Linked DNA regions of Marichromatium purpuratum 984. The protein of the gene in region 1 interacts with the protein of each later gene in a pairwise test. Links are inferred from orthologs where the notes say so. Each region holds a gene or a part of one and is shown in the gene's direction. Other genes may lie near its edges.

Region 1 (15,304 bases):
TCCCGATCCGGCCAACGGTGTCAGCGCCGCCGAGGTGCGGGTGACCGACAGCGAACACCCGCGTTTTGCCGACACCGTCGAACTCAGCTACGACGCCACCACCTTCCAGTACAGCCTCGATGGCGTGCCGCTGCCGACCTCGGCGGTGAGCGGGAGCGCCGATGGCCAGGTGACCATCGCCGCCAATGGCTGGGAGGTCACGCTCGAGCGCGCGCCTAATGACGGCGAGGTCTTCGAGATCTCCGGCAATGTCCAGCGCGAGGGCGACAACCGCAACATGCTCGAGCTGACCCGGCTCCAGGACGCGCGCACCCTCGAGGGCGACGAGAGCATCCAGAACGGCTATAACAGCCTGATCTCCGAGGTCGGCACCCAGACCCGTCAGGCACAGATCGTGCGCGACGCCAGCGCCACCCAGCTCGAGTCGGCCCAGGCCCAGCGCGAGTCGATCTCTGGGGTGAACCTCGACGAGGAAGCGGCCAACCTGTTGCGCTACCAGCAGGCCTATCAGGCCTCGGCGCAGGTGATCGCCACGACCAGCACCCTGTTCGATACCCTGATCAACGCGGTCAGGCGTTAAGCCCCGCGGAGGCGAGCCCAGCATGCGTATCTCCACCCAACAGGCCTTCCAGAGCGGCGTCACGGCGATGCAGCGGGCGCAGTCCGAACTCAGCCACACCCAGCTACAGCTGGCCACCGGCCGGCGCATCCTCACCCCTGCCGACGACCCCGCGGGGGCGACCCAGGCCGGCCAGCTCAATGCCGCGATCCGCGCCAACGAGCAATATCAGCGCAACGCCGACTATGCCCAGCCGCGCCTCGAGCAGGAGGAGGCGAGCATCATCGCCATGGAGAACCTGCTGCAACGCGCCCGCGAGCTGGTGCTCGCCGGCAACAATGACACCCAGAACGACCAGACCCGTAGCTATCTCGCCAGCGAGATCCATCAGCTGCGCGATGATCTCATCGACATCGCCAACACCAGGGACGCCAACGACGAATACCTGTTCGCCGGGACCCGCTCGTTCGTCCAGCCCTTCAACAAGGAGGCCGACGGCTCGGTCGGTTATGTCGGCGCCCAGGGGGCGGGAGCGGTGCGCGAGGTCGAACTCTCGTCGACCAGCACCATCGCCGTCGGTGACAGTGGCGACGTCCTCTTCATGGACCTGCCCGAGCGCAGTGGCCTGGTGCTCGAGGCGCAGCAACCGCTCGGCAACACCGGCTCACTGGTGGTCGAGGAGACGCAGATCAGGGATCGTGAGGACTTCGATGCCACCGCCGGTGAGCGTTTCGAGATCCGCTTCGCCGACAACGCCGGGACCATGGAATATTCCGTGGTCGACGACCTCGGTAATGTCGTGCTCGACAAGAGCGGCACGCCGATCCAGGGCGTTGCCTACAACAGCGGCGATGCGATCGAGTTCGCCGGGCGCAGCGTGACCCTGACCGGTGCGCCGGCCGATGGCGACACCGTGGTCTCGCGTCCGGCCGAGCACCGTGACATCTTCGCCACCCTCGATGCGATCGCCACCGCGCTGGAGACCCCGGTGAGCGATCCCGAGGTCCGCGCTCGACTTTCCGAGTCGGTCGAGATCGCGCTCGGCAATATCGACTCCGGTCTCGATCGGCTCAGCGACGTCAGGAGCACCGTCGGCTCCCGGCTACAGACGCTCGAGACCCAGACCGAACTCAATGCCGAGCGCGAACTCAATCTCGAGAGCACCCTCTCCGACATCCAGGACGTCGACTACGCCGAGGCGATCAGCCGCTTCAAGCTCCAGGAGATCGTGCTCCAGGCCGCGCAGCAGACCTATGTGCAGGTCAATCGGCTGTCGTTGTTCGACTTCCTCTAGGAGGTCTTGGACCCACCTCGATCCTGCCCGGGGCTGCCATAGGCCTTGCGCATCCGCTGCGCGGTATGCGCGGCCCCCGGGCTGTCCTGCGGTTCGGCCTGGTGTTCGGCGCCTTCGGCCGCACGCAGTCGCTGCAGTTTACGCAGCACCTTCGTCCGTTCGTTGATGGCACGCGTCTCGGCGTGGCCCTCTTGTTCGAGAATGCGCTGCAGTCGCCGACGATCGCTCTCGCTCCATGTCTCGGGCTTGAGATCCGTGCCGAGTCGCCGGAGCAGTACCCGACGCCGCTTCTGCAGCGTCTCGACGAGCGCCCAGTCGGCGCCCGTCGCCGCCTCCAGCAGCTGTTCGGTGGCCCGCTCGAGTTCGGTGATCAGGTCGGTGTGCATGGTCATGGTCGACGCCTCCCGTCGCTTGCTCGCGGGGTGCTCGACCCCAGTCCGGACTGTGCCACTCGGGGACGTCCCGGGCAAGCACCGGTGGTACTTTAGGCGGCTCGCCGATCGGTGCTAGGATGCCCATTCAATCACGGGGGCGCCGGGTCTTCGCCCGCACCCGATCCGCCAACGTCAATCTCGGAGCAACGATCGTGACAGACTCCCAACGACTGCTCGAGCAGGCCATCGAACATCAGCGCGGTGGACGGGCCGAGGCCGCCGAGTGGCTGTATCGTGCAGTGCTGGCACTCGATGTCGATCATGCCGAGGCCAATCACAACCTCGGCATCATCGAGATCGAGCGTGGTGATCTCGACGCCGGACTCGACCATGTGCGCCACGCGCTCGATCAGGCCCCGGAGGTTGGTGGTTACTGGTTGACCCTGGTCGAGGGACTGCTGCTCGCCGGACGTGCCGCCGAGGCTGCCGAGGTGATGGAGCGCGCACGCGGACTCGGGCTCGACTCCCCCGAGGCCGATGCGCTCGCCCAGCGCATCACCGAGGCGATGGCGGCGACCCCGGCCTCGGCTGCGGCGCCGCTGTCTTCGGAGCTGACCATGCCGAGGCCATCGACGGCGGACGATGGCTCGCTGTTGCTGACCATGGATGATGGTGTGCGCATCCATGTCCCCAATGATATCGACGTCTTGCCCACCTATCTGTTGCTCGAGCGCGAGGACTGGCCGGAACCCGAGATGGCGCTGGCGCGTCGTCTGGTCGAGCCCGACGATCTGGTGCTCGATCTGGGCGCGGGACTCGGTGTCTATACCCTCGCCATGGCCCATGCCATGGGGCAGGGCAGCGGTCGGGTGCTGGCGCTCGAGCCGGTTGTCGAGTCCGCGACACTGCTGGCGCGCAGCCTTGCCGAGAATGCGCTGGAGGCACGCGTCGTGCTGTTGCAGCAGGCGATCGGGGGCGGGTCCGACGAGGTCGAGATCCGGGTGCGACGGGCGGCGCGCCCGCACGACCTTGGCGACTGCTTCGAGACGCGCACGGTCGGTGCGCTGACCCTGGACGAACTCTTGGCCGATGCGGCCTGGCCCGTGGGCGCGAGTCCGTCGCTGGTGCGTCTTGATCTCGCCGCCGGGCAGCTGCCCGCTGTGTTGCGAGCGGGGGAGCGGTTCTTCGCCGCGTATGACCCGCTGTTGATGTTGCGGGTCGCTCCAGATTGCGACCTGGGTGCGTTGCGCCAGGCGGTCGAGACACTCGGTTACGCGCTGTATCGCCAGGTCGATGCGCTGAGCGCCCTGGCCCCCTGTGGTACGGCGGAGACGCTCGATGCGCGCCGTCGTAACCTCTTTGCCTGTGCGCCGGCACGCGCCGAGCGGCTGCGCGCGCGCGGCCTGATGGTGTGAACCGGCTCAACTGGAGATCGCGATGACCGAGAGCGCATGGTATATCCGGCTGGGCGCCTATCCCTATGCCCAGCCCTTTCTGATCGACTGGCAGATCGCCGACCATGGTCGCGATCCCTTCTGGTCGCGCTTCGAGGAGGCGCTCGAGCGTTATCTCGACAGCCACGACTCGACTCGGCCGGTGGCCGAACGCTATCAGGCGCTGACCGAGGCGATGGCACGCTTCGTCCAGCTCAGGGCCGAGGGGGATGGTCATCTCGCCACCCGCATGGTGCTGATCCGCATCCTCTTCGACCTCGGCGAGCGTCAGCGCGCCGGCGGTGAGGTCGCGGGTCTGTTGCAGGGCATGAGCTGGCTGACCGAGCCGATCCCGGACGACCTGCAGATCCATGTCAACCGCCCGCTGATCGCGCCGATGCCGAGCTTCGACCAGCGTCCGGTGAAGGGCGATCTGGGGCTCTGGCTGCAGGCCGCACTGCTCGAGACGCTCGAGTGCACCAAGGCTGACTCGTCCTACTTCCACAACGATCTGCAGCTGTTCAAGCTGCTGCTGGCCAACCCCAATCACAGCCTGGAGATGGAGCGTCGACAGCGCCTGCTCGCCACCCGGCTGGGGATCGCGCTCGGTTCGCCCGAGGTGCCGGCGGCCGATCGCGACCTCTGTCCCGAACGCAACGGCGAGGTGTGGTCGCTGCTGCGTGCCCCGACCTGAGCATCGTTATCCGTCACGCGCGCTGTGCTCACGCTGGCGCGCCAAGGCCCAGTCGATATGCTCGCGAACCATGGGGTCAGGGTGGTCGCGCCAGCGTGTGAGCGCAGTGAGCGCCGCCGGCGACGGGGCGGCGTTGCCGAGTGCAACGGCGAGGTTGCGCAGCCAGCGACCATGACCGATGCGCCTGATCGCGGACCCCGAGGTCCGTTCCAGAAAGGTCGGCTCGTCCCAGCCGATCAGGGTGATGAGGGTGGCGCGATCGAGTCCCTGGCGGGGCAGGAAATCGGTCTCGGCGGTGGCGCGGGCGAAACGGTTCCAGGGGCAGACCTGCTGACAGTCGTCGCAGCCGTAGATGCGGTTGCCGAGTGCCGGGCGCAGCGCCAGCGGGATCGGGCCCGGGTGCTCGATGGTGAGATAGGAGATGCAGCGCCGGGCGTCGAGCCGATAGGGCGCGATGATCGCCGCGGTGGGGCAGACCTCGAGACAGGCCGAGCAGTGCCCGCAGTGTGAGCGCAGCGGTGTATCGAGCGGGAGCGGCAGGTCGGTGAACAGCTCGCCGAGAAAGAACCAGGAGCCGGCACGTGGGTTGATCAGGTTGGTGTGCTTGCCGATCCAGCCCAGGCCCGCCTGCTCGGCGAGCGGCTTCTCCATCACCGGCGCCGAGTCGACGAAGGCGCGATAGCCGAAGGGGCCGATCGTCTCGGTGATCCGGTCGGCGAAGCGCTGCAGTCGACGACGGATCAGCTTGTGGTAGTCGCGCCCGAGTGCATAGCGCGAGACGAAGGCGCGCGCCGGGTCGCTGAGCGTCGCCGGATCCTCTCGTGGCTCGGGGTGGTAGTCCATGCGTACCGAGACGATGCGCAGCGTCCCCGGCACCAGCTCGGCGGGACGAGCGCGCCGACGACCATGACGGGCCATGTAGTCCATCTCGCCGTGATGGCCGGCGTCGAGCCAGTCGAGCAGGCGCTGCTCGGCGCGTTGCAGTCCGGTCTCGGTGATGCCGACCTGCTGAAAGCCGAGCGCCATCCCCCAACCCTTGATCCGGGTCGCCAGTTCGAGCGCCTCGTGCGGATCGAGCGCGCGCCTCATCGTCTGCTCCGGTGCTCGCCTGTCTCGTCCATTCCCCCTAGAATCGGGGTCGCCACGCCGATCCCAATCCATGTCCAGACCGTCATGAACCAGCCATCGCTGCCGCACGCACTCTACCGCGCCGATCAGGCCCGCGCGCTCGACCGCGCCGCCTGTCTCCAGCCCGAGCTGAGCGGTCGTGAGCTGATGGAGCGCGCCGCACGCGCGGCGCAGCGACTGGTGGCCGCACGCTGGCCGCAGGCACGCCGGATCTGCGTGCTCGTTGGCGGCGGCAACAACGGGGGTGACGGCTATGCGCTGGCGCGGCTGTTGCGCCGGGCCGGGCGCGAGGTTCGGGTGTTGAGCCTGGTCGCGCCGGAGCGGCTGCGGCACGAGGCCGCCGAGGCCTGCCGCGACTGGCGGGCGGTCGGCGGGGCGATCGAGCCCTGGCGCGGTGGCCTTCCCGAGGACGCCGAGCTGCTGGTCGACGCCCTGCTCGGCATCGGGCTCGAGCGTCCGTTGCGCGAGCACTGGGCCGAGGCGGTGCGTGCGCTCAATGCCCACCCGGCGCCGGTTCTCGCGCTCGATCTCCCCACCGGTTTGCACGCCGACCGGGGCGCCGTGCTCGGCGAGGTGGTGCGGGCCAGCGCGACCATCAGCTTCATCGTGCTCAAGCAGGGGCTGCTGACCGGGGTTGGTCCCGGCTGCTGTGGCCGGCTCCACTGGGACTCGCTCGGGGTGGCGGAGGGGCTGCTGACGGCGGCGCCGGTCAGTGCGCGACGCATCGACTGGGCCAGCCAGTGTGCCTGTCTGGGGGTGCGGCGGCGCGATGCGCACAAGGGCCAGTGTGGTCATGTGCTGGTGATCGGTGGCGCCCCGGGGATGTCCGGCGCGGCACGCCTTGCCGGCGAGGCGGCGCTGCGTGCCGGGGCCGGGTTGGTGACGATCGCCACCCATCCGACGCATGCCGCGCTGCTCAACCTCACCCGCCCGGAGCTGATGGTGCGTGGGGTCGAGCACGGCGGCGATCTCGGATCACTGCTCGCGCGTGCCGATCTGGTGGCCATCGGTCCCGGGCTCGGGCGGGATGCGTGGGGGCGCGGGCTGTGGCAGCGGGTGCTCGAGTGCCGGTTGCCGCTGGTGGTCGATGCCGACGCGCTCAACCTGCTCGCCGAGCAGCCGCTGCGGCGCGATGACTGGGTGCTGACGCCGCATCCGGGCGAGGCGGGGCGGTTGCTCGGCTGTGGGACCGCCGCGGTCGAGGCCGATCGTTTCGCCGCACTCGCGGCCTTGCGTCAAAAGTATGGCGGTGTCCTGGTGCTCAAGGGCGCCGGCACGCTGGTCGGCGGTGCGGACGAGACACCGCCAGCGGTCTGCAGCGACGGTAATCCGGGGATGGCGACCGCCGGTGCCGGAGATGTGCTCACCGGGGTCGTCGCCGCGCTGATCGGGCAGGGGATGGATGCGGGGGAGGCTGCGCGTGCCGGGGTCTGTCTGCATGCCGCCGCCGGTGATCGGGCGGCGCGCGCGGGTGAGCGGGGAATGATCGCCGGGGACATCATCGAGGCGGTGCGCGCCCTGGCCGACGGGAGAGAGAATCATCATGCATGAGATCCATATCGCCGGTGAGGCGGCCCAACTCGCGCTCGGGGCGCGGCTGGCCGAGCGCATGCGAGCGCCCTTCGTGCTCTATCTGCAGGGCGATCTCGGCTGCGGCAAGACCACCCTGACCCGTGGGCTGCTGCGCGCGCTCGGCCATCAGGGCGCGGTGCGCAGCCCGACCTATACCCTGATCGAGCCCTATGCGCTCGCCACCACCCAGCTCTACCATCTCGACCTCTATCGCCTGGCCGACCCCGAGGAGCTGGAGTATCTCGGTCTGCGCGATCTGCTCGATACCCCGGCGATCTGGGTGATCGAGTGGCCGGAGTGCGGTGATGGCGCGTTGCCACCACCGGATCTGCAGCTCCGGCTCGAGCATCGCACCGATGGGCGCATCCTGCGCCCGGTGGCGACCACCGAGGTGGGTCTGGCGTTGGCCAGAGCGCTCTATGAGCGCTGAGTTCCGAGATCGCAATGCCTTGTTGCGTAAGCGATACATTTCGTTCCAAAGGAATTCAGGAAGCAAGTCTAATCCCAGGTTTTTTCTTGGAATACTCTGGGTGAAGCTGCTATCTTAAAAACAACGAATCGTCAAATCACCGGGGTAGTTCATCGCCGCTGCGCGACCGTGCCACCCCCGAGAACATCGGTCGTCGGCGCCCCCGGCGATCCCGAGGCTGCGACGTGAAACGGGTTTTCACTCTCCTGCTCTGCGCTCTCCTGGCCCTGCCCGCACTCGCCGCGCAGGTCACGGTCGAGGGTGCGCGCGTCGGTGTCGAGGACGGCCGGACTCGGGTGGTGCTCGACACCCGGGCCGCGCTCTCCCACAAGATCTTCACCCTCGAGGGCCCGGACCGGGTCGTCGTCGATCTCAGCGACGCCCGGCTGGGCGCCTCGTTGCCGCGACCGCGCGGCAATGATCCGGCGCTGGTCGGGCTGCGCAGTGGTGTTCGCGACAAGACCGATCTGCGTATCGTCTTCGACCTCAAGTGTCCGGTACGGGTCAAGAGCTTCAGCCTGCCGCCGGATCGTCGTCACGACAAACACCGCCTGGTGATCGATCTGCTGCCGCGGACGGCCAGCGCCGCGCCCCATTCCAGGGTGGTGGCCGGTCGCGCTCGATCGCCTTCACACCCCGAGGTGCTGATCGCCATCGACGCCGGTCACGGCGGGGCCGATCCCGGCGCCATCGGCAAGCGCGGCACCTACGAGAAGGACGTCACCCTGGCGATCGCCCGCAAGCTCGCCGCGTTGGTCGAGCGCGAGCCGGGCATGCGAGCGCTGATGATCCGCGACGGGGACTACTACGTCCGGTTGCGCCAGCGCATCGAGAAGGCACGCAAGCACAAGGCCGATCTGTTCATCTCCATCCATGCCGACGCCTTCACCAACGATCGCGCCCACGGCTCTTCGGTCTATACCCTGTCGTTCAACGGCGCGAGCAGTGAGGCGGCGCGCTGGCTGGCCAACCGCGAGAACGCCGCCGACCTCATCGGTGGGGTCAACATCGCCGACAGCGACGACCTGCTCGCCAGCGTGCTCATCGACATGACCCAGAACGCCACCATTGAGCACAGCACCGAGGCCGCCGGCGCGGTGCTCTCGCATCTCGGCGAGGTTGGGGATCTGCACAAGCGTCGGGTCCAACGTGCCGGGTTCGCGGTACTCAAATCGCCGGACATCCCCTCGATGCTGGTCGAGACCGCCTTCATCACCAATGCCGAGGAGGAGCGTCGACTGAGCGATCCGGCCCACCAGGAGCGGTTGGCACGCGCCATCCTCGCCGGGATCAAGGCCTATTTCCGTAAGTACCCGCCGCAGGGCGCGCTGCTGCAAGCGGCCAACGGGCGCGCGACCCCGCGTCGTCACGTCACCCACCAGGGCGATACCCTCTCCGAGATCGCCCAGCGCTATCGCGTCAGCCTCTCCTCGCTGCGCGCCGAGAACGGCCTGACCGACGACACCATCCGCGTCGGCCAGGTGCTCGCCATCCCCGAGGGGTCGTAAGCCCGCTGGCTGCCAGAGCGCGATCAGCCGCCGGTTGGTGGCTTGCCCTTGGCCGAGACGTTGAGGGCAGGGCGCCCACTGGAGGCTGGGGGCCGAAAACGGCGCCCTCTCTCCCTTCGCGTCCGGCCTTTGCTACCATTGACGCTTTGGTCCGTGCGCCGCGCGCGGGAATGCGAGAAGTCCAAGTCACCCCGATGCTACAGATCCACAACAGCCTGACCCGCCAGAAGACCCCCTTCCAGCCGCTCGAGCCCGGCAAGGTGCGCATGTATGTGTGCGGCATGACCGTCTACGACTACTGCCATCTCGGCCATGCCCGGGTGATGGTGGTGTTCGATGTGGTCTATCGCTATCTGCGCGCGCTCGGCTACGAGGTGACCTATGTGCGCAACATCACCGACATCGACGACAAGATCATCCGTCGCGCCGCCGAGAACGGTGAGTCCTGCGCCGCGCTGACCGAGCGCTTCATCGCCGCGATGCACGAGGACGCCGCCGCGCTCGGCGTGCTGGCGCCGACCAGCGAGCCGCGCGCCACCGCGCACATCGACGAGATCCAGACGATGGTCGCCACCCTGATCGACAAGGGGCTGGCCTATGCCGCCGACAACGGCGATGTGTACTACGCCGTCTCGCGCTTCCCCGGCTACGGCAAGCTCTCGGGCAAGGATCCGCAGGACCTGCGCGCCGGTGCCCGGGTCGAGGTCGACGAGGCCAAGCGCGACCCGCTCGACTTCGCACTGTGGAAGGGTGCCAAGCCCGGCGAGCCGAGCTGGTCCTCGCCCTGGGGCGAGGGGCGTCCGGGCTGGCACATCGAGTGCTCGGCGATGAGCACCTGCTGCCTCGGCAACCACTTCGACATCCACGGCGGCGGGGCCGACCTGCAGTTCCCCCACCACGAGAACGAGATCGCCCAGTCCGAAGGGGCCACCGGCGAACCCTTCGCCGAGGTATGGATGCACAACGGCTTCGTGCGCATCAACGAGGAGAAGATGTCGAAGTCGCTCGGCAACTTCTTCACCGTGCGCGAGGTGCTCGAGCGCTTCCGGGCCGAGGAGATCCGCTACTTCATCCTCACCAGCCACTACCGCAGCCCGCTCAACTACGCCGACGAGCAGCTGCAGTCGGCGCGCGGCGCGCTCACTCGGCTCTACACCGCGCTGCGCGGCCTGCCCGAGGCCGAGGCCCCGGCCGAGAGCGCGTTCGCCACCCGCTTCACTGCGGCGATGGACGACGACTTCAACACCCCCGAGGCGCTGGCGGTGCTCTTCGAGCTGGCGCGTGAGGTCAACCGCGCGCGCGATGCCGGTGAGCCGGAGCAGGCCGCCGCGCTCGGCGCCGAGCTGCGCCGTCTCGGCGGCGTGATCGGTATCCTCCAGGACGACCCCGAGCGCTATCTGCGCGGCGGCGACGGCGGCACCGACGGGCTCGACGATGCCGCCATCGAGTCGATGATCGCCCAGCGTCAGGCCGCGCGCGCCGCGCGCGACTGGGCCGAGGCCGACCGGCTGCGCGACGCTCTCACCGAGGCCGGCATCGTCCTCGAGGACGGCGCCCAGGGCACCACCTGGCGGCGCGGTTGAGTGTCGTCTGCCGTCAGGCGTCAGGGTGATTGAACCGCCAAGGCGCGAAGGACGCGAAGGGGAGATCAGTCCATTGATTGGGTTGCCCTCGGCAACCCAATCAATGGACGGCTCATCCAACCGACGCCGCCGAACCCCTGCATTCCTTCGCGTCCTCCGCGCCTTTGCGGTTCGAACCAGCTTCCAGCGATCAGCTTCCAGCCTCCAGTCGGGGAGGCTGGTGTGCATGATCGGCGATTGACGGGCAAGACGGTATCTTAGCGGTTCAAGCTGTTTGGACGACTGACGGCTGGAAGCTGAAGGCCCATCCTCCCGAGCACGTCGATTGGGTTGCCTTCGGCAACCCAAAATAGAGGCACCGCTCATCCAACCGACGACGCCCCTCCCGCATCCCTTTGCGTCCTCCGCGCCTTTGCGGTTCAACCCGACTGGCGACTGGCGACTGGCGACTGGCGACTGGCGACTGGCGACTGGCGACTGGCGACTGGCGACTGGCGGCTGGCGACTGGACCCGGCCGCGTCCCGCCTACACCAATCCGTGACGGTCCTTCATGTGCAGGTAGACGAGGTTGGAGACCTGGCGGATGACGTCGCCGCGGCTGCGAATCCACTGAGTGTAGTTCTGTGCCCGGGTGGGACGTTCGATGATGCCGATCATGGTGTAGGCGTGCTTGCGCCCGCGCCGGTCGCGCGCCTCGATGATGCCCATGTTGCCGCACAGCTTGGCCGTCGAGCCGGTCTTGTCGCACACCTGTAGCGGGTGCGAGATGGCCGAGACGCGGGTGACGATGCGGTCATTGTTGGGCAGGCACATCAGCCGTCGCAGCTCGGCGCTGTAGGGCAGGCGGTCGTTCCAGATGGCGTAGAGGAAGCGGCTGTAGTCGTGCGCCGAGGCCTTGTTGGCGTAGGTGCCGCCGCCCGGTGGGATCTTCTCGATGATGCGGGTCTGGCGGAAGATGCCGGGGGCGTGTTGCTTGAGTTCGGCCTCGACGTCGCGCGGGCCGCGTCGCCCCCGGTTGGCGCTGACCCGATCGATCAGCCAGTTGGTGGCGCTGTTGCTGCTGCGCTGGATCATCCGCTCCATGTGATGGCGCACGTCGTCGTTGTAGCGCACCCGTCTCGAATGGGTGGCCTGATAGAAGTAGGCCTGGGCGACGAAGGGCTTGATCATGCTCGCCGCCTGGCGCTGCACGTCCTCGTTGATCGCCACCAGCTTTTTGCCGGTACTGAAGTCGTAGACCGACCAGGAGGTCTGCTCGTTGGAGCGCACGACGCCTTTGCGGCGCAGCCGTTGCACCAGGTCGTTGACCTGGTGGTTGAGCGAGTGATCGCGCGCGGCGGCCTCGACGAAGCTGGGACTGCCGCCGAGCAGGCCGGCTGAGGTGGCGGCGAGCGCGGCGAGGAAGTTGCGACGATCGAGGAAGAAGCCGTTGTCGTCGGCAGCCGGCTGCTCGATGCCGTCCGCGAACTCATACATAACTCGAACCCTCCGAGGCAAGAACTGCATGACGCGGTCGGCGGGGCGCGGCCGCGTGTGTTTCACCGGGCCACGCCTTCCTCGCTGGCGGCGAGCGTCGAGCATGGAGGGGGCCGTGCGTACCGGCGGCGCGAGGCGTGGCGCCGGCGGGTGTCGTGATGATCGCACTCGTCACGGGTCGTGACGAACCCGCAAAAGGATAGGCGGGCAACATCGAAATGACAAGGCGTGTGCATAAGAAAAGCGCTGATGTCTCAATGTCATCAGCGCGTAACTTGAAGCGGCTTGATATCTCGAGGCGGGACGAGGCGAGGGCGTGCGCCGCTTATCCTGCAGCCAGACCGCCGAGCAGCAGCCAGACCACGGTGGCGGCGGCGATGCCGACGAGTGCGGCGAAGAGCACCCACAACCGCACCACCTTGAGTTGCGCCTGCAGTGCAGTGAGGCCCTCGGCGACCTCGGAATGGGTCTGGGTGGCGATCGTCTCGCTCTGCTCCTGGACCGCGCGCCGGGCGGCGACCAGCGCCTCGCGGGCGGTGCGCTCGGCCAGCGGGTCGAGATGCGCCCGCAGTGCCTGCTCGACCAGGCTCGAGAGCGCTTCGGGCTGGGGATGGCTGGCGTCGATCATCTCCTCGATCCGGGCGCGCTCGCCCTCGAGTTCGATGCGCAGCAGATCCGGCAGCAGGTCGGGCAGGGCGGCGCGGATCTGCGCCTGCAGCTCGGCCTCGGAGATGTCCCGCCGGGCGTCGAGCTGCTGGCGAACCTCGGCGCGCAGCTGCTCGCTGAGATCGCGCCGCAGGTCTTCGAGCAGCGGGGTGAGGGTGCGGGTGATCTGCGCGGAGACGCGGGCGTCGAGTTCGGCCATGTCGATGGCCGGTGCGCTGGCGGGCGCGGGCGCGGGCGGCGGTGTGGCCGGCGCCGGTGCCGCTTCCGTCGTGGTGGGCGCGGGCACGGTGGCCGCCGGCTGGGCGAGGACCGTGCGCAACTCCTCGAGGATCTCGGGCAGGCGCTCCGGGGCGACCGACTTGGGCAGCACCCCGAGCACGCCCTTGCGTCGCGCGGTCTCGACGAAGTCGGCCTCTTCGTGCGAGGAGCACATCACCACCGGGATCGCGGCGGTGCGCGGGTTCTGCTTGAGCACCTCGAGCGCCTCGAAGCCGTTGAGCCCGGGCATCATGTGATCCATCAGGATGGCGTCGGGCAGCTCGCGCTCGAGGATCTCGAAGGCGGCCTCGGCCGAATCGGCGGTCTCGACCTCGACATCGTGGCGTTGGAGCTGGAGCCGCAGCGCATAGCGCGCCGACCTGGAGTCATCGACCAGCAGTATCTTCATCCAATCCTCCGCGAGAAGCCCCGTCCCTCGGGCGGGGTGGCGTGCGAGTATGCTCTGTTGGCGCGTGCCGGCGGGTGTCGAGCCGCGCGGTGCGGGCTTGGCGCGCCGCGCCCGCGCCCCCATCCGCTTTAGTGTAATGACTGGAGGAGATCCTAGCATGTCTGTCACCGGTGTCGGATTCCAGCTGCACGAGACGCCAGAGACGTTGGCCGAGGTCGTCGCCGCGCGCGTTCTGGAGACGGCGCGGCGGGCGATCGCCGCGCGCGGACGCTTCGTGTTGGTGGCCGCCGGTGGGCGGACCCCGTTGCAGGTCTATGCGCGGCTGGCGCGCGCGCGCAGCGATTGGTCGCGCTGGCTGGTGTTGCACGGCGACGAGCGCTGTCTCCCCGCCGCCGATCCGGAGCGCAACAGCCATGCGATCGCCGCCGCCTGGCTCGACCCGGTCGCTCTGCCGCCGAGCAACCACTTGCCGATCCCCGCCGAACTCGGTGCCGAGCCGGCGGCGCGTCGTTACGCCGAGCTGATCGCACCCTTGCTGCCGTTCGATCTGGTGTTGCTGGGCATGGGCGAGGACGGTCACACCGCGAGCCTGTTCCCCGGACACGCCATGCCCGAGGGCGAGGCGTTGACGATGGCGGTCTATCACGCCCCCAAACCGCCTGCCGACCGAGTCAGTCTGACCCCGGGCGCGCTGGCCGCCGGGCGCGAGGCGCTGGTGCTGGTCAGCGGTGCAGGCAAGCGCAAGGCGCTGGCGCGCTGGCGCGCCGGGGCGAGCCTGCCGGTGGCGCGGGTGGCCGAGGCCGCCGGGGCCGAGGTGCTGGTCGATGCGGCGGCCTGGGGATGAGGACGGCGCTGCTGTTTTCCGCTTGCCGCGCCGAGGCTAGAATGCAGGACTTGATCGGGTGACGCCATGGAAGCGACGTCCGTTGATGTGTGACATGCGTCCGGGGATCGGGCGCCGTTCTCTTCCGCGGACGTCGCTGCGCCGGCGTCGCTGGCCGATGCCGATGTGCCCGAACCCATGTCCAGTACCGTTTCATTCGTCGCGAGCCTGACTCGCAAGACCCTCGTTGTCTCCATCGCTGCCGCCGTGTTCAGCATGGTCGCGGTGGCGGTGTTCGATCTCCACGCCCTGCGCCAGGAGACCGAGGCGCTGCATGCCTATCATCTGAACGAGGTCCGCGCTCGGTTGCGGGCGCGGGTGAGCGAGGCGGTGCGTTTCGCCCATTATCAGCGTCAACTGCTCGCGGTGGAGGCGGCGCGCGGCGCCGAGGCCGTGCGTCTGGAGCGCGAGGCGCAACGCCGGGTGCTGGAATGGCTGGAGATCCGCAACCAGGGCGGCGAGGCGATGTTGTTCGCCGGACGCTGGGACGGGATCTCACTGCTCGGCCCGGTGCGCGGGCGCAACGTACTCACAGTCACCGATGTCAGCGGACGCCCGGTGGTGCGCGAGCTGATCGCCACGGCCCAGTCCGGCGGCGGTTTCGTCGAGTACCTGATGCCGTCCTTCCCGGGCTGGCGCACCGCGCCCAAGTTGAGCTATGTCGAGTCGATCGCGCCCTGGGGCTGGTATGTCGGCGCCGGTTGTCTGCTCGATCGCTTCGAGGAGGTGGTCGCCGAGCGTCGTCGCGCCGTCGGCGCCGATCTGCGTGCCAAGCTGCTCACCCTGGCCGTCGGGCTGGGGCTGATCCTGCTCGTCGTGCTGGTGCTGGCATGGCGTGTCGGGCGCGACGCCCGCGCCGATGTCGTCGCCTTCGTGCGCTTCTTCGCCCGCGCCGGCAGCGACCCCGAGCTGGCGCTGGAGCCGGTGCGGATGCGTTTTCGTGAATCGGCGCTGATCGCCCGCGCCGCCGCGCGCATGCTCGATCGCAAGCGCGCCG
Region 2 (15,305 bases), 840 kb from region 1 along the record:
AGTCCTTCCTGCGGACCTCGGGCTACACCGAGACCGAAGTGCTCGGCGAGAACCCGCGGTTGTTGCGCTCGGGCAAGACCCCGCGGGAGACCTATGTCGAGCTGTGGCAGGCGATCACCAACGGACGTTCGTGGAGCGGTGAGTTCATCAATCGGCGCAAGGATGGCGAGGAATTCATCGAGTTCGCCATCATCAGTCCGATTCGTCAGCCCGACGGCGGCATCAGCCATTACGCGGCGATCAAGACCGATGTCACCGAGCGGCGGCGGATCGATCGGGAACTCGCCGCGCACCGTGATCACCTCGAGGAGCTGGTGGCCGACCGGACCGTGGAACTCGAGCGCGCGCGCGAGAACGCCGAGGCGGCTACCCGCGCCAAGAGCGCCTTCCTCGCCAACATGAGTCACGAGATCCGTACCCCGATGAACGCCATCCTCGGGCTCACTTATCTGCTCCAGCGTGCCGATCTGGGGCTCGAGCAGAGCGAGCGGCTCGACAAGATCGGTGGCGCGGCGCGTCACCTGCTGTCGATCATCGACGATATCCTCGACCTCTCCAAGATCGAGGCCGGACGGATGGAGTTGCATCAGCTCGATTTCCCACTGCTCGCGATCCTCGATCACGTACGCTCGCTGATCGCCGATCAGGCGCGGGTCAAGGGGTTGGCCGTGGAGATCGATTGCGACGCTGTGCCGCACTGGCTGCACGGTGATCCCACCCGACTGCGCCAGGCGCTGCTCAACTATGCCGCCAATGCCATCAAGTTCACCGAGCACGGGCGCATCGCGCTGCGCGCGCGACTGCTCGAGCAGCACGCCGATGAGGTGTTGGTGCGCTTCGAGGTCAGTGATACCGGTATCGGCATCGCGCCGGAGCAGTGCGCGCGCCTGTTCACCGCCTTCGAGCAGGCCGATGCCTCCACGACCCGGCGCCACGGTGGCACCGGGTTGGGGCTGGCGATCACCCGGCGCCTGGCCGAGCTGATGGAGGGTGCGGTCGGGGTCGATAGCCAGCCCGGCCTCGGCAGTACCTTCTGGTTCACCGCTCGGTTGCAGCGCGGGCGCGGCAAGGTGCCGCCACAGCTCGATGTCAGCGCGCCGGTTCAGGAGGCGGAGCTGCGCGAGCATTTCTCCGGAGCCCGCGTGCTGTTGGTCGAGGACAATGTGGTCAATCGTGAGGTGGCGCTCGACCTGCTGCAATCGGTCGGTCTCAAGGTCGATATCGCACACAACGGCGGCGAGGCGGTGGCCAAGGTCGGGGTGGAGCGTTATGCGCTGGTCTTGATGGATGTGCAGATGCCGGAGATGGACGGGCTGGAGGCGACCCGCCGGATCCGTGCCCTGGAGCTGGAGCGTCAGCCGGCGATCCTGGCGATGAGCGCCAACGTCTTCGACGAGGATCGGCAGCAGTGTCTGCAGGCCGGGATGAACGACTTCGTCGCCAAGCCGGTCGATCCCGACACCCTCTACGGACTCCTGCTCAAATGGCTGTCGAGTGGTGCGCCGCCTCTCGAATCGGCGCGTGTGCCGGCACCCGAGATCGTCCCCGACGACACCGTGCTGGCGGCGCGGCTGGCGATGCTCCCGGGCATCGACGGGCGCCGCGGATTGACCGCGGTACGCGGCCGTACCCAATCCTACCTGCGGCTGTTGCGGCTCTTCCTGCGTGACCATGGTGGAGAGCCGGAGCGCATCGCCGAGGCGCTGGCCCGTGATCAACTGGCCCATGCCCGGCAGCTGGTGCACGCGTGCAAGGGCGCGGCTGCGACGGTCGCCGCCGATGCCGTGACCGATCCGTTGATCCGGTTGCTGCCGCTGATCGAGCGCGATAGTGAGAACACACGCCAGCGACGCGCCGAGCTGCTGATCGATCTCGAACAGGGGTTGCGCCGGATCGAGCGCGGGTTGGGCGAGCTGGCGGCCGAAGGGCTGGATGAGCGAGTCGCGATCGATGAAGTGATCGATCCCGGTCACTTCACCTCGACCCTCGATGAACTCGAGCGCTTGCTGCGCGAGGATGATGCCGCCGCGCTGCACTTGCTCGAAGAGGCCGAGCCGCTGCTGCGCGCCGCGCTCGGCGAGCGCCTGCACGCGCTCACCCACGAGATCGAGCGCTTCGACTTCGATGCGGCGCTGGTGACGTTGGGCGCGGCGCGCGCGCGGATGACCCCGGGCGAGCGCTGATCCTTGGGGCGGCGTTTGGCGTGTGCACCGGCGCCGGATGGCAAGAGGCGGACGTCTCGATGGAGGCCGACTCCAAGGGAGGAAAGAGGGCGTGGCGGACTGACCGGTTCAAATGGGCTTGACACGATCGGACTGAAGCCTTAAAGTTTCAGTCCTCGCCAGGGAGCTAAGGGTTATTGCCCTCATCCCGACCCTTATGCCGAGGTGGCGGAATTGGTAGACGCGCATGGTTCAGGTCCATGTGGGCGAAAGCTCGTGGAGGTTCAAGTCCTCTCCTCGGCACCATATTCCAAGGTCATGTCCAGGTGACGTGACTCGAGCGAAAGAAGCAAACCGGCCCATTGGTCGGTTTTTTCGTTTCTGCGTACCGATCAGGCCCTCGAACGACCGCATTCATCGCCTCGGTGAGGCATGGCGGGCGCGCGATCGGTATGATGGGCGCACCGTTGCGCCACCCGTCGGCGCGCGTGCCCGATCATCCCGCCGTCACGGCCTCAGCGTTCTGGATCCATGACCCGTATCGACTTCTACACCCTCGCCGCAGACAGCAGCGGCGACCGCTTCATCTTCACCTGTCGCCTACTCGAGCGCATCCGTGCCGAGGGGTTGCGTGCGCTGGTGTATTGCCCGGAGAGCGAGTGGGCGCGCCATCTCGACCGGTTGCTGTGGACCTTCCGCGAGGACGGTTTCCTGCCCCATGGGCTGGTCGGGCAGGTCGATGCCGAGTTCACCCCGGTACTGATCGGCGCCGACCCGCGCCCGCCGGTGCCGACCGAGGTACTGGTCAACCTCGCGCTGACGCCGCCGGATGACCTGTCGCCCTTCGCGCGGGTCTGCGAGCCGCTCGACCAGACACCGAGCGTACTCGAGGCGGGGCGGGCGCGTTATCGTCACTACCGTCAGCTCGGCCATCCGCTGGAGCACCATCAGGTGCGACTCTGAACCATTCGGGCACGGCGCGGTACCGCTCAGGTGGCGCGCAGCTGGCGCGTCGAGCAATCCCGGCGCTGACCGCTCGAAGAGGGCGCAAGGCGAAGCGGCAACTTTTCGACTAACATAAGGGTGCGACTCGATCGCTGCGTCGTCATCAGGATGATGGCGTCGGTCGAGCGACTCGATGGATGCAATCGGGGGGTATCTCGGGAGGGAGATGGTGCCGAGGAGAGGACTTGAACCTCCACGAGCTTTCGCCCACATGGACCTGAACCATGCGCGTCTACCAATTCCGCCACCTCGGCATGAGGGTCGGGAGAGGGTTGAAAACCTTCGCTCCCTGGCGAGGCGGCAAATAATAGTGAGACAAGCCGACCCTGTCAACGCTAAACTTGATTTTTTTCCGACAGACTGGATTCACGTGCCAAAAAGAAGACCCTCATCGACCGCGCGACACGCGGACCCGCATCGCCAGCGCGAGGCGAAGAAGTACGCAAACCCCATCCCCAGCCGCGAGTTCATCCTCAAACGCATGGAGGAAGCGGGCGCGCCGCAGTCCTTCGAGGAGCTTACCGGCGTGCTCGGGCTCGACGACGAGCAGGACCTGATCGCGCTCGAGCGCCGTCTTGGCGCCATGGTGCGCGACGGCCAGCTGGTGCGTAACCGCAACGACGCCTTCTGTCTGGTCAACAAGCGTGACCTGATCGCCGGACGGGTGATCGGTCATCCCGACGGTTTCGGTTTCCTGCGTCCCGATGCCGGTGGTGACGACCTCTATCTCTACAACAAGGAGATGCGCACGCTGTTCCACGGCGACCGCGCGGTGGTCCGGGTCAGCGGCCGGGATCGTCGCGGTCGGCTCGAGGGCGCGGTGGTCGAGATCCTCGAGCGCAACACCCGCTCGGTGGTGGGGCGGCTCTACAAGGAGAGCGGTGTCGGTTTCGTGATGCCCGACAACAAGCGTCTGGCCCACGACGTCATCATCCCCAGCGACCGCTATGCCGGCGCCGACCAGGGGCAGATCGTGGTCGCCGAGATCACCGACCAGCCGACCCGCCGTACCCAGCCGATCGGTCGTGTCGTCGAGGTGCTCGGCGACAACATGGCCGCCGGGATGGAGACCGACATCGCCATCCGCACCCACGACCTGCCGGTGGACTGGCCGGTCGAGGTCGATGCCGAGATCGCCGGGCTCTCCGCGGAGGTCCCGGAGGAGGCGAAGGCGGGGCGTGTCGACCTGCGCAAGCTGCCGCTGGTGACCATCGACGGGGCCGATGCGCGCGACTTCGACGACGCCGTCTACTGCCAGCGCACCCCCAAGGGCTGGAAGCTGCTGGTCTGTATCGCCGACGTCTCGAGCTATGTCCGCCCCGGCACCGCGCTCGACAAGGAGGCCTATGCCCGCGGCAACTCGGTCTACTTCCCCGACCGGGTGATCCCGATGCTCCCGGAGGTGCTCTCCAACGGGCTGTGCTCGCTCAACCCCCACGTCGATCGGCTGTGCATGACCGCCGAGCTCTATCTCAACGACGAGGGCAAGATGATCCGCAGCCGCTTCTACGAGGCGGTGATGCGCTCGCACGCGCGTCTGACCTACGATGAGGTCTGGGCGATGCTCGACGCCGGCGATGCCGAACTCTGTGAGCAGCATGCCGAGGTGCTGCCCCATCTCCACGAACTCTACCAGCTCTTCCAGGTGCTGCAGCGCGCGCGCGCCGAGCGCGGTGCGATCGACTTCGACACCACCGAGAGCAAGTTCGAGTTCAACGACCAGGGCCGCATCTCCGGCGTGGTCCCGGTGATCCGCAACGACGCCCATCGCATCATCGAGGAGTGCATGCTCGCGGCCAACGTCGCCGCCGCGCGCTTCTTCGAGCGTCGTCGCATTCCGGCGATCTTCCGTATCCACGACACCCCCAGCGAGGAGAAGCTCAGCGATCTGCGCGAGTTCCTCGGTCAGCTCGGGCTGCGTCTGCCCGGTGGCGCCAAGCCGACCGCGGCGGACTATGCCGAGCTGCTCGACTACGTCAAGGATCGTCCCGATCGCCACCTGATCCAGACGGTGCTGCTGCGCTCGATGCAGCAGGCGATGTACAGCTCGGACAACGCCGGTCACTTCGGCCTCGCCTTCGACGCCTATACCCACTTCACCTCGCCGATCCGCCGTTACCCCGACCTCATCGTCCACCGCATCATCAAGCAGGTGCTGGCAGGGGCCACCGCGGCCGATCTCGACTACTCCAAGACCGAGCTGCAGCAGGCCGGCGAGCACTGCTCGGGCACCGAGCGGCGCGCCGACGAGGCCACCCGCGATGCCTCCGACTGGCTCAAGTGCGAGTTCATGCGCGACAAGCTCGGTCAGGAGTTCGACGGCACCATCACCAGCGTCAACTCCTTCGGCCTGTTCGTCGAACTCGACGAGGTCCATATCGACGGGCTGGTGCACATCACCGCACTCGACAACGACTTCTACCACTTCGATCCCATCGGGCACCGGCTCGACGGTGAGCGCACCGGCACCGTCTACCGGCTCGGCGATCGCCTGCGGGTACAGCTCGCGGCGGTCAACCTCGACGACCGCAAGATCGACTTCGTGCTCGCCGAGTCGACCCGTCCCAAGCGCGCGCCCAAGCCCGGTGCCTCGCGCAACAGCCGCAAGCGCAACGGTCGCAGCCGCAAGCAGCGCGCCGAGGGTCAGCCGCAGCAGCCGGTCGAGTCGGTCGAGCAGCCGGTCGTCGAGCACTCGCCCGCGCCCGAGCTCGCCGCCGAGGAGACGCCGAAGCCGCGCAAGTCGCGCCGCAAGCCCAAGGGTGCGCGCCAACCTGCCGTGTCCGAGCAGGCGCAGCAGGTACAGCCGGAGCCGGCGGCCGAGCCCGCCCCCCAGGGCGAGCAGGGCGGGGATGCCCCCAAGCCGGCGAAGAAGCGTCCGCGCAAGCGCAAGCCGAAGAAGGCGCCCGAGTCTGCCGCCGCACCCGCGCAGCAGCCGGTGGCGCCGTCGGGTGACGAGGCCCCGAAGGCTGAGGCCAAGGCGCGCAAGCCACGCTCGCGCAACCGGCGCAAGCGCAACAAGAGCGGCAACGGTAACGGCAATGGCAACGGGGCCCCGCAGGCATGAAGGACTGTGCCGCAGTCGCCGGGATCCACAGCGCCCGCGCGGCGCTGAAGTTCGGCGCCGACGGGGTCGGCGCGCTTTGGCTCGAACGCAGCCGGCGCGATCGTCGGCTCGGTGAGCTTGCCGAGCTGGCGCGCGCCGCCGGCGTCGAGGTCCGTCAGGTCGATCGCGACACCCTGGAGCGCGCCGCCGAGGGCGCCAACCACCAGGGCGCGGTGGCCTGGGTGCGGGTGCCCGCGGCACGCGCCGAGGCCGATCTCGATCGTCTGCTCGATGCCCTCGAGGTGCCGCCGCTGCTGTTGTTGCTCGACGGCGTGCAGGACCCGCACAACCTCGGGGCCTGTCTGCGCAGCGCCGACGCCGTCGGCGTGCATGCGGTGGTCGCGCCCAAGGACAACGCCGTCGGGCTGACCCCGGTGGCGTGCAAGGTCGCCAGCGGCGCCGCCGAGACCGTGCCCTATGTCCAGGTCACCAACCTCGCACGCACCATGGACCGGCTCAAGGAGCGCGGCATCTGGCTGATCGGCACCGCCGGCGAGACCAATGCCGAGCTCTATGGCGCTGATCTGCGCGGCCCGCTGGGGCTGGTGATGGGCCGCGAGGGCAGCGGACTGCGCCGCCTCACCCGGGAGCGCTGCGATGCCCTGGTGCGGCTGCCGATGCTCGGTCAGGTCGAGAGCCTCAACGTCTCGGTTGCCGCCGGGGTCTGTCTCTACGAAGCGCTGCGCCAACGGCGCGGCTGAACCCATCGACGCGCCACGCCGCCCCCTGTCCCGTCCTCAGTCGGCGGGCTCCGGGGCGTAGGCGCGCAACAACACCTCCACCCCCTGCTCGATCCGGCGCGCCAGCGTCGCCGCGTCCGCGCGTGGACAGCCGCCGCTGAACAGCCCGGTGGTCTGCAACCCCTGCCACATCCCCAACAGCTGCTCGGCGGCCAGGGTGCAGTCGTGCGCCCGCAGGTCACCGCGGCGCACCGCCTCGGCGAGGATGTCGGCGAGCTTGTCGCGGGTGGCCGTCGGACCCTCGCGATAGATCAGCGGCCCCAGCCAGGGCTGCTGACTCGCCTGGCTCGCCACCATCCGGTGCATGGTGACGAAGCCCTCGCTGGAGAGGAACTCCATCAACACCCCGCCGAACTCGATCAGGGTGCGGCGCAGCCCCGGTGCGTCGGTCGGCAGCTGGTCGAGGATTGCGGTCATCTCCGCGCGTTGGGCGAGCACGGTGGCGCGGACCAGGCCCTGCAGGTCGCCGAAGTGGGCATAGACGGTGACCTTGGACACCCCGGCGGCGCGGGCGATGCCCTCGATGCTCAAGGCCTTGGTCGAGCCGGCGAAGAACAGCGCGCGGGTGGCGTCGATGATCGCCTGGTGCTTGGCGGGATCGGGTGGCCGACCGCGGCGGGGCGTGGTGGCGGCGTCTGGCTTGATCGTGGTCTTTTGCATTTACTAAACGCTTTCGTACAGTAATAATGGATAGGTCCCGTCACGGGAGCCGTCCAGACCATAACCGAATCCCGTTCGGCGACGAACGGGTGGAGTCCCGCGAGTGCGTTATCTGATCCTTCCGCTGGCGCTGCTACTCGGTGCCTGTCAGCCCCAACCCTCCGGGAACGAAGCCGTCACCGAGGCCCCGCCTTGGGTGCTCGCGACCACCATCGAGCCCGCTGCGGGCACCGTCTGGCGACTCACCGGAAGCGTCCATGCCCGTCACGAGATCCCGCTGGCCTTTCGCATCGGCGGGGCGATCGTCCGGCGCGCGGTCGATGCCGGTGAGCGGGTCGAGGCCGGAGCGGTGCTCTTCACCCTCGATCCGGCCGATGTCGAGCAGCAGCGGGTGGCGGCCGAGGCCACGGTGGCCAGTGCCCGCGCCGAGACCGAGAACGCCGAGCGCGAGCGCGAGCGTCTCGCCGACATGCTCGAGCGCCGCCTGGCCAGCCAGCAGGAGTACGACCGCGCCGAGACCGCCGCGCGCGCCGCGCGCGAGCGACTGGTGGCCGCCGAGGCGAGCCTCGAGCAGGCGCGCAACGCAGTCGGCTATGCCGCCCTGCGCGCGCCTACCAGCGGCGTGCTGATCGCTGTCTCCGGTCAGCCGGGACAGGTGGTGGCCGCCGGCGAGCAGATCGCAGTGCTCGCCGAGGACGGCGCGCGCGAGGCCGTGGTCGAGGTCCCCGAGGACCGGCTCGAGGCGCTGCCCGAGCACGCCGAGGCGCGGCTGCTCGGCGTGAGCGCGGGCTTCGATGCCGAGTTGCGCGAACTGGCCGGGGCGGCCGACGCTGCTACCCGGACCTGGCGCGCCCGCTATCGACTGATCGAGGGCGCCGCGGCGCCGCTCGGCGCCACCGTCACCCTGCGCTTCACCAGTCCGCTCGACGCTGCCGCGGGCCTGGTGGCGCGGGTGCCCCTGGGCGCCGTGCTCGAGCGCGGTCGCGGCGCCCAGGTGTTCCGGATCGACGGCGATCAGGTGGTGGCCGAGCCGGTGCGGGTGCTGGGGCTGTTCGACAGCGGGGTGGAGATCCACACCCGGCTCGCCCCCGGGACCCCGATCGTCGCGCTCGGGGTCGATCGGCTCGAACCCGGTCAGCGGGTGCGGGTGCGGCCATGAGCGAGGGACGCTTCAACCTCTCCGCGCTCGCGGTGCGCGAGCGCTCCGTCACCCTGTTCTTCATCCTGCTCACCGCACTGGTCGGGCTGATGGCCTTCCTCCAGCTCGGTCGCGCCGAGGATCCCGCCTTCACCGTGCGGGTGATGGTGGTCTCGGCGCAGTGGCCGGGGGCGAGCGCGCGACAGATGCAGGATCTGGTCGCCGAGCCGCTGGAGAAGCGCATCCAGGAGGTCGCCTACTTCTACAAGGTCGAGACCACCGCGCGACCGGGGCGCGTCGACCTGCTCGTCGAGTTCCAGGACTACACCCCCTCGGAGGAGATCCCGGAGCTTTACTACCAGGTACGCAAGCGGATGCAGGACGCCGCCCCGAGCCTGCCCGCTGGGGTGCGCGGTCCCTTCGTCAACGACGAATTCTCCGATGTCTACTTCGCCCTCTATGCGCTCTCGGCGCCGGGGCTCGAGCCGCGTCTGCTGGTGCGCGAGGCCGAGCGCGTGCGCGACCGCCTGGCGCGGGTCGAAGGGGTGCAGAAGGCGCGGCTGCTCGGCGAGCGCCCGCAGCGCTTCTTCGTCGAGTTCGATCACGCCCGGCTGGCCAACCTGCAGCTCACCCCGCAGGCGGTGATGGACGCGCTGCAGGCACAGAACCAGTTGCTGCCGGCCGGTTTCGTCGAGACCGAGGGGCCACGCCTGGCGCTGCGCCTGGACGTCGGGCTGCGCGACCCGGAGGAGATCCGTCGGGTGCCGCTGCGCGTCGGTGGCCAGCTAGTCAGCCTCGGCGAGGTCGCCGAGGTGCGCCGCGGCTACGAGGACCCGCCCGCGTACCTGGTCCGCGCCGGTGGCGAGGACGCGGTGCTGCTCGGGGTGGTGATGCGTCGCGGCGAGAACGGGCTGGAGCTGGGCGCGCGGCTCGATGACTTCGTCGCGCGTCTGGAGGCGGAGCTGCCGCTCGGCATCACCCTGACCCGGCTGACCGACCAGGCCGACGCCATCGCCCACGCCGTCGACCTGTTCCAGATCAAGTTCCTGGTCGCCGTCGGCGTGGTGATGCTGGTGAGCTTCGTCGCCCTCGGTTGGCGTGCCGGACTGGTGGTCGGTATCGCCATCCCGCTGACCCTGGGGCTGACCTTCCTGCTGATGCTGATCCGCGGCATCGATCTCGACCGGGTCTCGCTCGGCGCGCTGATCATCGCCCTCGGGCTGCTGGTCGATGACGCCATCATCGCCATCGAGATGATGCTGGTGAAGATGGAGGCCGGCTGGGACCGGCTGCGCGCCGCCGCCCACGCCTGGACGGTGACCGCCGCGCCGATGCTCAGCGGCACCCTGGTGACGGCGATCGGCTTCGTGCCGATCGGCTTCGCCCGCTCCGGGGTGGGGGAGTACGCCGGCAACATCTTCTGGGTGCTGGCCTTCGCGCTGCTCGTCTCCTGGCTGGTGGCGGTGACCTTCACCCCCTACCTGGGCTCGCTGCTGCTCGCCGACCCCAGGCCCGGCACGGGCCATGGCGAGGGCTACAACGGCCCGCTCTACCAGCGGCTGCGCGCGCTGATCCGCCGCTGCGTGGGCCACAAGCGGCTGGTGGTCGGCTTCACCTTCGCGCTGCTGGCAGTGGCCGTCGCCGGACTCGCCGGTCCGGTGCAGAAGCAATTCTTCCCCAGCTCGGACCGCCCCGAGGTGCTGGTCGACATCTATCTCCCCGAGGGCAGCAGCATCGGCGCGACCGACGCGGTGACCCGTCGTGTCGAGTCGGTCTTGGCCGAAGCACCGGGGATCGCCTCGGTGTCGAGCTATGTCGGCGCCGGTGCGCCGCGCTTCTTCCTCGCGCTCAACCCCGAGCTGCCCAACCCGGCCTTCGCCAAGCTGATCGTGGTGGCCGAGGACGTCGCCGCGCGCGATGCGCTGATCGCGCGGCTGGAGTCGCACATCGCCGCCGGCGACTTCCCCGAGGCGCGGGTGCGGGTGCACCGGCTGCTCTACGGCCCGCCGGTGATCTGGCCGGTGACCTTCCGCGTCGTCGGTCCCGACCCGTTGCAGCTGCGCGCGCTGGCCGACCGGGTGCGTGCCCTGGTCGCGTCCGACCCGCACACCCGCGGCGCCCATCTCGACTGGGACGAGCGGGTGCCGGTGGTACGTCTCGCGCTCGACCCCGACCGGCTGCGACTGATCGGGCTGACCCCACGCGAGATCGCCCAGCAGATGCAGTACGCGCTCACCGGCATCGTCGCCACCGAGATCCGCGAGGACATCCGCAACGTCTCGCTGGTGCTGCGCGGCAGCCAGGACCAGGCGGTGCGGGCCGAGGCGCTCGCCGACCTCACCCTGAAGACGCTCGACGGGCGTACCGTGCCGCTGGCCCAGGCCGGCAGCCTCAGCGTCGGCTTCGAGGACCCGGTGCTCAAGCGCTACAACCGCGAGCCCTTCATCGCGGTGCAGGCCGAGGTGAGCGGCGCCCAGCCGCCGGACGTCACCATGGCGATCTGGTCGCGACTGGCCGAGCTGCGCGCGACCCTGCCGCCGGGCTATCGCATCGACATCGGCGGCGCGGTCGAGCAGTCGGCCAAGGCCGACGCCTCGATCCAGCGGGTGCAGCCGATCATGCTGGCGCTGCTGCTGATCGTGGTGATGCTGCAGATGCGCAGCTTCTCCGGCACCCTGATGGTGGTAGCGACCGCACCGCTGGGGGTGATCGGCGCGACCCTGGCGCTGTTGGTCGGCGATCGTCCGTTCGGTTTCGTCGCCCTGCTGGGGATGCTCGGGCTGGCCGGTATCCTGATGCGCAACACCCTGATCCTCGCCCAGCAGATCGAGGTCAACCTCGCCGCAGGCATGGCCCGCGCCGACGCGGTGATCGAGGCCACGGTGCGTCGCACCCGGCCGGTGGTGCTCACCGCCATCGCCGCCATCCTCGCCTTCCTGCCGCTGGCCACCGACACCTTCTGGGGACCGCTGGCCTATGTGTTGATCGGCGGCATCCTGGTCGGTACCGCCATCACCCTGCTGTTCCTGCCGGCGCTCTACGCCCTCTGGTTCCGGGTGCGGCTGGAGGGGTGAGGGAGGTCGCCAGCGACCAGCCGTCAGCGGGTTGAACCGCAAAGCCGCGAAGGGCGCAAAGGGGAATGAGCCGCCAGCAACCAGCCGTCAGTGGGTGCGGACCCGCGCCGCCTGTGGCCTCACGCCGACATCACACATCATTCACTTCGCGTGCTTCGCGGCTTTGCGGTTCAATCCTGGCCGCTGGCCGCTGGCCGCTGGCCGCTGGCCGCTGGCCGCATTGCGTCCGTCCCGCGAGGGCGTAGAATCCCACATCGATCCCAGTGATTTTCCCGCGCCGGTGTCCGCGTGACGCCGCGACCTCGCTGTCACCCCGACGTCCACGGCGTCGGGGTGGTGTTGTTGAAGCCTGACGGATGCCGACCGCTATGACCGCACTGGAATGGTTGCTCATTCCGCTCCTCGCGCTCACCCTGGTGGTGCTGACGCTGTTCTCCGCCAATCTGGCGACCCTGAGTCTGGCGCGGCTGCTCGCGCCGCGGCGAGCGCTCGCCAGCGCCGCGCTCGACCCCGAGCGGCTGCCCGAGGTGCTGGTACAGTTGCCGCTCTACAACGAGGGCGAACTGATCGGCCCGCTGCTCGAACACATGGCCGCACTCGACTGGCCGCGCGAGCGGCTGCACGTGCAGGTGCTCGACGACAGCACCGACGACTCGCTGACGCTCAGCGAGCAGGCGGTGGCCCGCGCCCGCGCTGCCGGGCTGCGCGTCGAGCTGATCCACCGGCGTGAGCGCACCGCCTTCAAGGCCGGCGCCCTGGCCGCCGGACTGGAGTGCTCGGAGGCGCCGCTGGTGGCGATCTTCGACGCCGACTTCGCGCCGCCGCCGGACTTCCTGCGCCGCACCGTGGCGGTGCTCGAGGCCGACCCGGGGCTGGCCTATGTGCAGACCCGCTGGGCGCATCGCAACCGTGATCACAGCCTGCTCACCCGGGTGCAGGCGCGGTTGCTCGACGCCCACTTCCGCGTCGAGCAGGAGGCGCGCTGGCGGCTCGGGCTGCCGGTGCCCTTCAACGGCACCGGCGGGGTGTGGCGCCGCGCGGCGATCGAGTCCGCCGGCGGTTGGCACGGCGACACCCTCACCGAGGACCTCGACCTGAGCCTGCGCGCGCACCTGCGCGGCTGGCGCTCGGCCTTCCTCGGCGGGTTGGAGGTGCCGGCGGTGCTGCCGACCTCGACGCGCGCCTGGCGCGCCCAGCAGTTTCGCTGGAGCAAGGGCTTCGCGCAGTGCTTCCTCAAGCTCGCCCCGATGGTCTGGTCGAGCCCGCGTCTGGCGCCGTGGCAGAAGCTGCTGATCAGCCTCGAGCTGGCCCAGCCGCTGGCCTTCCTGCTCGGCTCGCTGTGCCTGCTGATGGGCCTGCCGTTCATCGCCGGGGCGGCGGTCGGCGGGCCGCTGCTGGGCACGGTGGCGATCACCGCCTCGGTGCTCGGGCTGGTCGCGCCGGTCGGCTTCCTGCTGCTCGCCGGTCACGCCGGCGGGGTGCGGAAGACCGCGCGCGAGGTCGCCGGTGCCCTGGTGCTGACCAGCGGCTTGCTGCTCTCCAATGCCCGCGCTGGGGCCGAGGCGCTGCTCGGCCATCGCAGCGAGTTCGTCCGTACCCCGAAGCGTCAGGGCGGTCCCGGCGCGCGCCGGCGCCAGTGGCGCGGTGGTCTGCCGGAGCTCGCCGCGGGGCTCGCGCTGCTCGGTTTCGTGCTGTTGCAGCAGCCCATCGCGGTGATCTATCTGCTGGTGGTGATCGGGGGGCTGCTCGGGGTCGGCGTGCTGCAGCTGCGCGATGCGCTGCAGCTCGGTCGGACCGGCGAACCCGGCGCCTGAGGCGCACTCCGGCAAATCGGCGGCAAGGACGTCATTCGGGGCGAAAATCGCGCCCCGGGTGGCGATTTTTGGGGCCTTGGTCAAGTATCATGTTCGGTCTTCGCTTGAAACCCGAACCATGAGCACATTGCCAATGCTGGTCCTCCGTGGCGCGCCCGCCCTTTCCGATCTCCGTCTACGCAAGCTCGCCGAGCGGCTGAGCGAGCATACCGCCCGCCCGCTGCGGGTCTATGCCGAATACGTCCATTTCGCCCAGCTCTCGCGCCCGCTGGACTGGTCCGAGCAGCAGGTGCTCGAACGCCTGCTGAGCTATGGGCCGAGCCTGCCCCAGCACGAGCCCGAGGGCGCGCTGGCGCTGGCGGTGCCGCGCCCCGGCACCATCTCGCCGTGGTCGACCAAGGCCACCGACATCGCCCACAACAGCGGGCTGGTGGCGGTCGAGCGCATTGAGCGCGGCATCGCCTACTACGTCACCCTGGAGGACGGCACGGCCCCCGAGGCGGCGCTGCTGGCGCGCGCCGCCGAGCTGCTCCACGACCGCATGACCCAGGTGGTGCTGGGCGCGCTGGAGGAGGCCGAGCAGTTGTTCGTGCGCGCCGAGGCGCGTGCGCTGCGTCGCGTCGACCTGCTCGGCGGCGGGCGCGCGGCGCTGGTCGCGGCCAACACCGAGCTGGGGCTGGCGCTCTCGGAGGACGAGATCGACTATCTCGCCGAGAGCTTCGGTGCGCTCGGGCGCAACCCCAGCGACGTCGAGCTGATGATGTTCGCCCAGGCCAACTCCGAGCACTGTCGTCACAAGATCTTCAACGCCGACTGGACCATCGACGGCGAGGCGCAGCAGCGCTCGCTGTTTGCGATGATCCGCAACACCACCCAGTGCGCGCCCGAGGGCGTGCTCTCGGCCTACAGCGACAACGCGGCGGTGATCGAAGGCAGCATGGGGCGGCGCTTCCTCGCCGACCCCGACAGCGGCGTCTACGGCGCGCACGCCGAGCCGATCCACGTGCTGATGAAGGTCGAGACCCACAACCACCCGACGGCCATCGCCCCCGATCCCGGCGCGGCCACCGGCTCCGGCGGCGAGATCCGCGACGAGGGCGCCACCGGCCAGGGCTCCAAGCCCAAGGCCGGGCTGTGCGGCTTCTCGGTCTCCAACCTGCGCATCCCCGGCTTCGAGCAGCCCTGGGAGGTCGACCACGGCAAGCCCGGGCGCATCGTCTCGGCGCTCGACATCATGCTCGAGGGGCCGATCGGCGCGGCGGCCTTCAACAACGAGTTCGGCCGGCCCAATCTCGCCGGCTACTTCCGCACCTACGAGCAGACCGTCCCCGGTCTCGCCGAGGGTGAGGACGAGCTGCGCGGCTATCACAAGCCGATCATGATCGCCGGCGGGCTCGGCAACATCCGCGCCGAGCACGTCGACAAGCAGTCGTTCCCCGCCGGCACCCCGCTGATCGTGCTCGGTGGCCCGGCGATGCTGATCGGGCTCGGCGGCGGCGCGGCCTCGAGCATGGCCACCGGCGCCTCGGCCGAGGACCTGGACTTCGCCTCGGTGCAGCGCGCCAACCCCGAGATGCAGCGCCGCTGTCAGGAGGTCATCGACCGCTGC

The links.
Region 2: the proteins of tsaE (region 1) and rlmB interact in binary tests that used the Escherichia coli proteins (3 or more experiments, as listed by UniProt). The link is inferred for Marichromatium purpuratum 984 from one-to-one orthologs.

The regions. Positions count from the first base shown.
Region 1 is NZ_CP007031.1:1,554,175-1,569,478, forward strand. Bases 5,756-8,754 are described here. They hold tsaE (tRNA (adenosine(37)-N6)-threonylcarbamoyltransferase complex ATPase subunit type 1 TsaE), read left to right. Parts: upstream 5,756-7,025; coding sequence 7,026-7,484; downstream 7,485-8,754. Other genes in these bases: MARPU_RS07100 (bifunctional ADP-dependent NAD(P)H-hydrate dehydratase/NAD(P)H-hydrate epimerase), read left to right, coding at 5,756-7,033; MARPU_RS07110 (N-acetylmuramoyl-L-alanine amidase), read left to right, coding at 7,709-8,754. Outside these bases: flagellar hook-associated protein FlgK, read left to right, coding at 1-580; flagellar hook-associated protein FlgL, read left to right, coding at 603-1,853; MARPU_RS07080 (hypothetical protein), read right to left, coding at 1,850-2,245; MARPU_RS07085 (class I SAM-dependent methyltransferase), read left to right, coding at 2,440-3,642; MARPU_RS07090 (hypothetical protein), read left to right, coding at 3,665-4,354; tRNA epoxyqueuosine(34) reductase QueG, read right to left, coding at 4,361-5,443; more of MARPU_RS07100, read left to right, coding at 5,528-5,755; more of MARPU_RS07110, read left to right, coding at 8,755-9,031; cysS (cysteine--tRNA ligase), read left to right, coding at 9,226-10,614; MARPU_RS07120 (serine hydrolase), read right to left, coding at 11,141-12,091; MARPU_RS07125 (response regulator), read right to left, coding at 12,417-13,424; pgl (6-phosphogluconolactonase), read left to right, coding at 13,582-14,268; MARPU_RS07135 (EAL domain-containing protein), read left to right, coding at 14,446-15,304. UniProt on the Escherichia coli protein: Required for the formation of a threonylcarbamoyl group on adenosine at position 37 (t(6)A37) in tRNAs that read codons beginning with adenine.
Region 2 is NZ_CP007031.1:2,389,037-2,404,341, reverse strand. What follows is about bases 5,100-8,099. They hold rlmB (23S rRNA (guanosine(2251)-2'-O)-methyltransferase RlmB), read left to right. Parts: upstream 5,100-6,227; coding sequence 6,228-6,971; downstream 6,972-8,099. Other genes in these bases: MARPU_RS10435 (efflux RND transporter periplasmic adaptor subunit), read left to right, coding at 7,774-8,099; MARPU_RS10440 (TetR/AcrR family transcriptional regulator), read right to left, coding at 7,008-7,670; rnr (ribonuclease R), read left to right, coding at 5,100-6,231. Also shown: MARPU_RS16745 (PAS domain-containing hybrid sensor histidine kinase/response regulator), read left to right, coding at 1-2,183; MARPU_RS10460 (DNA polymerase III subunit chi), read left to right, coding at 2,694-3,125; more of rnr, read left to right, coding at 3,538-5,099; more of MARPU_RS10435, read left to right, coding at 8,100-8,829; MARPU_RS10430 (efflux RND transporter permease subunit), read left to right, coding at 8,826-11,882; MARPU_RS10425 (glycosyltransferase family 2 protein), read left to right, coding at 12,251-13,696; purL (phosphoribosylformylglycinamidine synthase), read left to right, coding at 13,830-15,305. UniProt on the Escherichia coli protein: Specifically methylates the ribose of guanosine 2251 in 23S rRNA.